Regions from separate parts of the Streptomyces sp. NPDC058279 genome, predicted to be linked through region 2. Evidence: riboswitches for the same ligand, from Rfam matches in the RefSeq annotation. Region 2 holds a riboswitch; the other holds the start of a gene.
The links. Region 2 has a riboswitch for S-adenosylmethionine ahead of ACFVXJ_RS05435 (aminotransferase class V-fold PLP-dependent enzyme). Riboswitches for the same ligand answer to the same signal wherever they lie in the genome.
Positions count from the first base shown of each region.

Region 1: linked by a shared signal. The riboswitch ahead of thrC (threonine synthase) and the one ahead of ACFVXJ_RS05435 (aminotransferase class V-fold PLP-dependent enzyme) in region 2 are both predicted to bind S-adenosylmethionine.

Region 1 covers NZ_JBHVYA010000010.1:123,311-127,337, reverse strand. The annotation lists gene ACFVXJ_RS20545 (cold-shock protein) at 1-62, opposite strand, end outside; gene ACFVXJ_RS20540 (MoaD/ThiS family protein) at 461-739, opposite strand; gene thrC (threonine synthase) at 781-2,076, opposite strand; SAM riboswitch class I at 2,094-2,252, opposite strand; gene ACFVXJ_RS20530 (glucosyl-3-phosphoglycerate synthase) at 2,471-3,421, shown strand; gene ACFVXJ_RS20525 (trehalose-6-phosphate synthase) at 3,540-4,027, shown strand, end outside.
Region 2 covers NZ_JBHVYA010000002.1:148,380-152,406, reverse strand. The annotation lists gene ACFVXJ_RS05445 (cytochrome bc complex cytochrome b subunit) at 1-18, shown strand, start outside; gene trpD (anthranilate phosphoribosyltransferase) at 197-1,261, shown strand; SAM riboswitch class IV at 1,445-1,561, shown strand; gene ACFVXJ_RS05435 (aminotransferase class V-fold PLP-dependent enzyme) at 1,775-3,184, shown strand.

The DNA.
Region 1 (4,027 bases), on a different contig from region 2:
TCGACCGCGATGAAGCCGTAGCCCTTCTCCGCGTTGAACCACTTGACGGTGCCCTGAGCCATGCCTAACTCCCCTATTACTGGCCCTTGCGCAGGACCGCACTTCGCGGACCCGGGTCAGAACTTGCGCCGGAACGCCTCGACCGCGGCTGAATGTATCCGCACCGGTGCTGTCTGCAACAGGTCATTCCGACGAGAATTCCGGACAAGAAGGAATGGGGAAATCAAGCGAAATTTAGGCATATTCCCGGGCAACTCGGGCCCGACATCCGGCACCAAAGGCCCATACCAGGCTCGCATGTTGACTCAATGTCAACCATCCGGTGGCCCGCTCATATGCGGCGGGCAAGAACAGCGGAGGGGACTTCCCCAACCCTACCGCGCCCAATCAACCAGAATTGCCCCCTCCGCTTTTAGCGGAGGGGGCAATTCTGTGACGTCTGGTATCGCCGGTCCGGTGGTCAGCAGCCGCCCGCCACGGCGGGGATGATCGAGACTCCCGCGCCGTCCGGCGTCGCCGTCTGCAGGCCGCCCTCGAAGCGCACGTCGTCGTCGTTGACGTAGACGTTCACGAAGCGGCGCAGCTTGCCCTGGTCGTCCAGGACGCGGGCGGAGATGCCCGGGTGGTTCTTCTCCAGGGACTCGATGACCTCGGAGAGGGTCGTGCCCTCGGCGGGGACCTCGGCCTGGCCGCCGGTGTAGGTGCGCAGGATGGTGGGGATGCGGACGTTGACGCTCATGGCGCTACTGCCTTTCCGGGAACAGGGGGGTGGGTCGGGCCTCAGGCCAGGCCGGCGGCGCGGAACGCGTCCAGGCTGGGGCGGATGGTGGCGGTCTGGCCGCTGTCCGAGGCCACCGCCTCCAGGGTCTTGAGGCCGTCACCGGTGTTGAGGACGACCGTGGTCAGCGAGGGGTCGAGCTGCCCGTTCTCGATGAGCTTCTTCGTCACGCCGACGGTCACACCGCCGGCGGTCTCGGCGAAGATGCCCTCGGCCCGCGCGAGGATCTTGATGGCCTCGACGACCTGCTCGTCGTTGACGTCCTCGACGTAACCGCCGGTGCGGCGCGCGATGTCCAGGACGTACGGGCCGTCCGCCGGGTTGCCGATCGCCAGCGACTTGGCGATCGTGTTCGGCTTCTGCGGGCGCACCACGTCGTGACCGGCCTTGAAGGCGGTCGACACGGGCGAGCAGCCCTCGGCCTGCGCGCCGAAGATCTTGTACGGCTTGTCCTCGACCAGGCCGAGCTTGATCAGCTCCTGGAGCCCCTTGTCGATCTTCGTCAGCTGCGAGCCGGACGCGATGGGGATCACGATCTGGTCCGGCAGCCGCCAGCCGAGCTGCTCGCAGATCTCGTACGCGAGCGTCTTGGAACCCTCGCCGTAGTACGGACGCAGGTTGACGTTGACGAAGCCCCAGCCCTCGCCCAGCGGGTCGCCGATGAGCTCGGAGCAGAAGCGGTTGACGTCGTCGTAGTTGCCCTCGATGCCGACGAGGTCGCCACCGTAGACACCGGCCATCACGACCTTGCCCTGCTCCAGGTCGTGCGGGATGAACACGCAGGACCGGAAGCCGGCGCGGGCGGCCGCGGCGCCGACGGCGCCGGCCAGGTTGCCCGTGGAGGAGCAGGAGAGGGTGGTGTAGCCGAAGGCGCGGGCGGCCTCGACGGCGATGGCCACGACACGGTCCTTGAAGGAGTGCGTCGGGTTGCCGGAGTCGTCCTTGACGTAGAGCTTGCCGGTGACGCCGAGCTCCTTGGCCAGGTTGGCCGCGTCCACGAGCTTCGTGAAGCCCGGGTTCAGGTTCGGCTTGGCGGCCACGTCCGCGGGGACGGGCAGCAGCGGGGCGTACCGCCAGATGTTGTCGGGACCGGCCTCGATCGCGGCGCGCAGGGCCTCGGGGTCACCGGCGGGCAGGTCGTAGGCGACTTCCAGCGGTCCGAAACACTCGACGCAGGCGAAGATCGGGCCGAGCTCGAAGCGGGTACCGCACTCACGACACGAAAGGCCGGTGGCGGGTCCGAGATCGACAGAGGTGCCGGTGGATTCGGCAGAGGTGGCGACAGTCTGTGCAGCCATGATGGCGAGGCCCTTTCTCCTCATCTTCCCCATGGCGCACTTCGCCATGAGACGGAATTGGCACCTTCCCTAGCCGGGGACCTCGCTGACGTCGCCGTGATGAGCGATCGCGAGAACCGACTGGAGGGTTGCCGGGGCTTCAACGGGCCGTGTCCCTCTGCCCCTCTGGATGAGCGGTATGGCACCGGGCCGCGCGCTCTATGGCGCGTCCGGGCGTTTGTGCACGAGGACCCCGGCATGCCGTGGTCCTTCGCGTTGTTCAAGACTGTAACCGAAGGCCCGGGTGGTTGAGACAGCTGTCCGAACGGCGAGATGGATCACATTTCGCCCGAAAACCGCCTGCCGATCCACCCGCCCGATCACCGTCCCGTCACCGATCCCCTGGAGTCCCCAAGTGCTGGAAGAGGTGGAGCGCTGGCTGGCCGACCGCTCCTGGTCCGCCGCCGACCGACCGCTCGACCAGCTGCTCGACCGCAAGCGCGCGTCGGGAGCGACGGTCAGCGTGGTGCTGCCCGCGCTCGACGAGGAGGCCACGGTCGGCGCGATCGTCGAGGTGATCCGCCGCGATCTGATCGAGGGGCTGCCGGTCCCCTTGGTGGACGAGCTGGTCGTGGTCGATTCCGGGTCGGGCGACCGTACGGCCGAGGTCGCCGCGAAGGCCGGCGCGCGGGTGGTGCACCGCGACGAGATCCTGCCGCGGCTCCCGGCGGTGCCCGGCAAGGGCGAGGTGCTGTGGCGCTCGCTGCTCGCGACCACCGGCGACATCGTCTGCTTCGTGGACGCCGACCTGCGGGACTTCTCCTCCGTCTTCGTGTCCGGCATCCTCGGGCCGCTGCTGACCGAGCCGGACGTGCACTTCGTCAAGGCGATGTACGACCGGCCGCTCGGCGACGCGCCCGGACAGGGCGGCCGCGTCACCGAGCTGGTGGCCCGGCCCCTGCTGAACCTGCACTGGCCACAGCTGGCCGGCTTCGTCCAGCCGCTGGGCGGCGAGTACGCCGTACGGCGCTCCCTGCTGGAACGTCTCCCCTTCCCGGTCGGCTACGGCGTGGAGCTGGGGCTGCTGGTCGACGCGCTGCACACGGTCGGACTGGACGCGCTGGCGCAGGTCGACGTCGGCGTACGGCTGCACCGCCACCAGGACGGGCAGGCGCTCGGCCGGATGGCCGCGGCGATCTACCGCACGGCGCAGCTGCGGCTCTCGCGCGGGCACCTGGTCCGCCCCGCGCTGACCCAGTTCGAGCGGGGCCCGGAGGGCTTCGTGCCGCGCACGCACGCCGTGGACACCGAGGAACGGCCGCCGATGCTGGAGGTCGAGGAGTACGCGGTCCGTCGCGTGGCCTGACGCGGCGTCGCGGGGCGCGGCGGGACGCGGCGCGGCGGGACGCGGCGCGGCTCGGCGTGTGACGCGCAGTGGCGTGGCGACGGGTTTGAGGCGCCTGCGCCGGGGTTAGGTTCGCGGCATGGCTTCCCAGGTACTCGTCGCCGCGAACCGCGGCCCCCTCTCGTACGCCCACGCCCCCGACGGCACCCTCGGCGCCCGGCGCGGCGGGGGCGGTCTGGTCTCCGGACTCTCCGCGGCGCTCGCGGAGCAGCCGGACGCGGTGTGGATCTGCGCGGCGCTGTCGGAGGGCGACCGGGAAGCGGTGCGGCGCGGGGTCTCGGAACCCGGCGTCCGGATGCTGGACATCGATCCCGCCGTGTACGACGCCGCGTACAACGGCATCGCGAACTCGGTGCTGTGGTTCACCCACCACCACCTGTACGACATCCCGCGCGAGCCGGTCTTCGACGCGGAGTTCCGGCGGCGCTGGGACGCGTACGTCCTCTACAACCGGGCCTTCGCGGACGCGCTGGCGGCGGAGGCCGACGAGGGCGCGGCCGTGCTGGTGCAGGACTACCAATTGGCGCTGGTGCCGGGCATGCTGCGCGTGCTGCGGCCCGACCTGAG
Region 2 (4,027 bases):
GGCCACGGCCACCACTGATCCCCGCATGACCGCTTGAGGGATTGATTCAGGTCAATCCCGGTGTCGCCACGGTGAGAGCCCCGTCCAGGGTCTGGACGGGGCTCTTCGCCGTCCGCCCCCGCTGGATAGGCTGAGGGCCTTCCCATTCGACGTGGGCGGCGATTTACGGGGCGGCCCACTAGCGCAGGAGCGGACCATGAACGTTGCGACCCCGGCAGGCGGCGACAGCGTGGCGGCCCGCGGATGGCCGGGCGTACTCGACGCCCTGCTGACCGGCCGGGACCTGAGCGCCGACGACACGGCCTGGGCCATGGACCGGATCATGCGCGGGGAAGCCACCGACGCCCAGATCGCCGGCTTCGCGGTCGCCCTGCGGGCCAAGGGGGAGACGGTCGCCGAGATCAACGGCCTGGTGCGGGCCATGTACGCCCATGCCAACCTGATCGAGGTCCCGGGCCGCACCGTGGACATCGTCGGCACCGGCGGCGACGGGGCCAAAACGGTGAACATCTCCACGATGTCCGCGATCGTGGTGGCCGGTACGGGCGCCAAGGTCGTCAAGCACGGCAACCGGGCCGCCTCCTCCGCGAGCGGGGCCTCCGACGTCCTGGAGAAGCTCGGCGTCAACCTCGACCTCAGCCCGGCGCGGGTGGTGGAGGTCGCGGAACAGGCCGGTGTCACCTTCTGCTTCGCGGTGAAGTTCCACCCCGCGCTGCGGCACGTGGCCGCGGCCCGCAAGGAACTGGGCATCCGCACCACCTTCAACTTCCTTGGCCCGCTGACCAATCCGGCGCGGGTCAGGGCGCAGGCGACCGGTGTGGCGGACGCCCGGGTGGCCCCCATCGTGGCGGGCGTGCTCGCCGAACGCGGCTCCTCGGCCCTGGTCTTCCGCGGCGACGACGGCCTCGACGAACTGACGACGACGGCCACCTCCCGGGTGTGGTGGGTGCGCGACGGCGCGGTGACGGAGCAGCCCTTCGACCCGCGTGACGTCGGCATCGACCTCGTGGACGTGTCGGCGCTGCGGGGCGAGGACGCCTCGTACAACGCCGATGTGGCGCGCAGGCTGCTGGCGGGCGAGACGGGGCCCGTGCGGGACGCGGTGCTGCTGAACTCGGCGGCCGCCCTCGTGGCGCTCGACCCGGGCAGCGGCTCCCTGGAGGAGCAGATCGCGACGGGCATCGCCCGTGCGGCCGAGGCCATCGACTCGGGCGCGGCCCGGGCGGCGCTGGAGCGCTGGGTGGCGGCGAGCAACGCGTAGTCCGTGGCCGGGCGGTGCGTAGGCCCTGGCCGGGCGGGTGCGCGGGGCTCATCCGGGCCCGGGTACGGCGGCCGGAGGCCGCTGCGGCCCGGCGACGCGAGAACGGCGTGAAAGAACCGACCCCGGTCCAGCATGCGGACCGGGGTCTTGCGCGTGGGGGATCTTGTGGCAGGATGCTGACCAGGTCACGAGTGACAGCGTTTTGGCCCCGGCTCGCTGTCCGGCAACCCTCCTTCCGTGGCGGGGTGCCCCGGGTGATGACCAGGCCGTAGGCAGTGAGGTCTACGGCAAGCGCGGATCCCTCGACACCAGGGATCCTGGTCCTCGAGGAGCGTTTTCCGTGAGCAAGCGAATGCGATAGGGCGTCTCCGCCCCTTCTTCACCCCTCGGAACAGGGCCGCTTCCGCGTACCCGGACCCCGAGGCATCCCCGTACCCCGGTCGGTCGCCGAGCCGTACCCGCGTACGGGCAGACACCGAAGCCATTCCGCCCTGCCTGCCGGGAGATACCGCCATGTCCGCATCCCTGAACGCCACCGCCGAGCACGCTTCCGCCGAGCACGCTTCCGTCGACGCGGTGTGCGCCGACACCGCGTGTGTCGAGCCGCTGCCCGTCCTCGGTCGGGACGTCACCGTCCCGCTCGTCACCGGCGGCGAGGTCAGCTACGCGGCCCTCGACTACGCGGCCAGCGCGCCGGCGCTCCAGCGGGTGTGGGACGACGTGGCCGCGTACGCCCCGTACTACGGCAGCGTGCACCGCGGCGCCGGGTACCTCTCGCAGCTCTCCACCGACCTGTTCGAGCAGAGCCGGGTCACGGTCGCGGAGTTCCTGGACTGCCGCCCCGCCGACCAGGTGATCTTCACCCGGTCCACGACCGACTCGCTGAACCTGCTCGCCGCCGCGCTCCCCGCGGACTGCCGGGTGTTCGTCTTCGAGACCGAGCACCACGCCTCGCTGCTGCCCTGGGGCAACGCGCGGGTCACCTACCTCAACGCGCCGCGCACCCCCGACGAGGCGGTCGCCACGTTGGAGCGGGCGCTGGCCGGACGGGACCCCTACGGCCCGGCGCTGGTGTGCGTCACCGGCGCGTCCAACGTCACGGGTGAACTGTGGCCGGTGCGGGAACTCGCCGCGGCGGCGCACGCCCACGGCGCGCGGATCGTGCTGGACGCCGCCCAACTGGCGCCGCACCACCCCGTCTCGGTGAGAGAACTGGACGTGGACTGGGTCGCCTTCTCCGGGCACAAGTTGTACGCGCCGTTCGGCTCGGGCGTGCTGGCGGGGCGGGCCGACTGGCTCCAGGAGGCGGAGCCGTACCTGGCCGGCGGCGGCGCCTCGCGGAAGGTGGCCCGGCGCGAGGACGGCGGCGTGGACGTCGAGTGGCACACCACCGCCGCCCGCCACGAGGCCGGCTCCCCGAACGTCATCGGCGTCTACTCCATCGCCTCCGCCTGCCGGGCGCTGACGGAGGCGGGCTTCGAGGGCCTCGTCGCCCGGGAGCGGCAGCTGATCGCGAAGGTCCGCGAGGGTCTGGCGGAGGTCCCGGAGGTCCGGGTGCTTTCCCTGTTCGGGGACGAGGCGCCGCGGGTCGGCGTCATCTCGTTCGTGGTGGACGGCTGGAACAGCTCCCACTTCGCCGCCGCGCTGTCCGCCGAGTACGGGATCGGCGTCCGCGACGGCCTTTTCTGCGCCCACCCGCTGGTGCGGACGCTGCTGGGCAGCGAGCCGCAGGCCCAGGGCGAATGCGGAGCGCCGGAGGCGGCGCCGGGGGAGCGGTCGCTCAACGCGATCCGCGTCAGCTTCGGCGCCGGCACCCCCGACGAGCACGTGGACCGCTTCGTCCGCGCGGTGCGGGAGCTGGTCGCGGACGGCGCGAAGTGGAACTACCGCACGGAAGAAGGCCGCTGCGTGCCGGTTTCCTGACGCGCCCCGCAGTTTCCTGACGCGCCCCTCGCGCGGCTCGGCCCTGGCGGGCCTCCCCGGCTTCGCGCCGCTGCGCCGAACTCCGTCCGGCGTCGGTGGGGCGGTGGTTCGAGGGCGGGCTGGTGCGGGGGGTACTCGGCCTGGCGGCCGGGTGGTCGCACGCTCGGGAAACGCGCGGGCACCCTGGGCGAGGCCCGCGCCCTCAGCCGGTGCTCGCGCCGGGGGCGCCGGTACTCGGCCCGATTGGGTGGCCGCATGCGTCGCGGTGGCCGTGTGGGTGTGGCGCGCGAGCCCGGCCGGTGCTCGGGCGTCGGTGGCGTAAGCGGGCTCGCCGGGGGCCGGTACTCGGCCCGGGCGATGGGGCGGCCGCGCGCGGAGGCGGTCGCCGCCTGGGCGCGGCACGCGCCCCCCGGCTGGGTCCACGGACGGTCACGACCAGGCGCGGTCCGTGGCTTCGGGTGGCAGAACGCCCCCGCCGGCCCGGGGCGGAACCGGCGGCGCTTTCCGGGGCCGTTCTACCGGTCGGCGCCGCGACCCGCCTGACGGGCCCGGGCAGTCGGCCCGTCGAGGAACCTGGGCAGCCCCGCTGTAGGGAGCTCGTGCCCGTATCGGCCCCGGGCGGGCGGGTCGCCGGCTCGGGAGGGGGGAACGTGGAGGGTGTCCGACCGCTCCAAGGAGCGCGACTGGCGCAACACGCCCGGGCCGTTCTACGGAGTCGGACCGGCACCTGCCGGACGGCGCGGCTGCCGGGCGCCCGCCAACATGCCGTACGACGGCGATCGGGGACGTTCACCGGCAGGGCGGAGAACCCTTGCCATATGACGGCGACCGGGAGCGTTCACC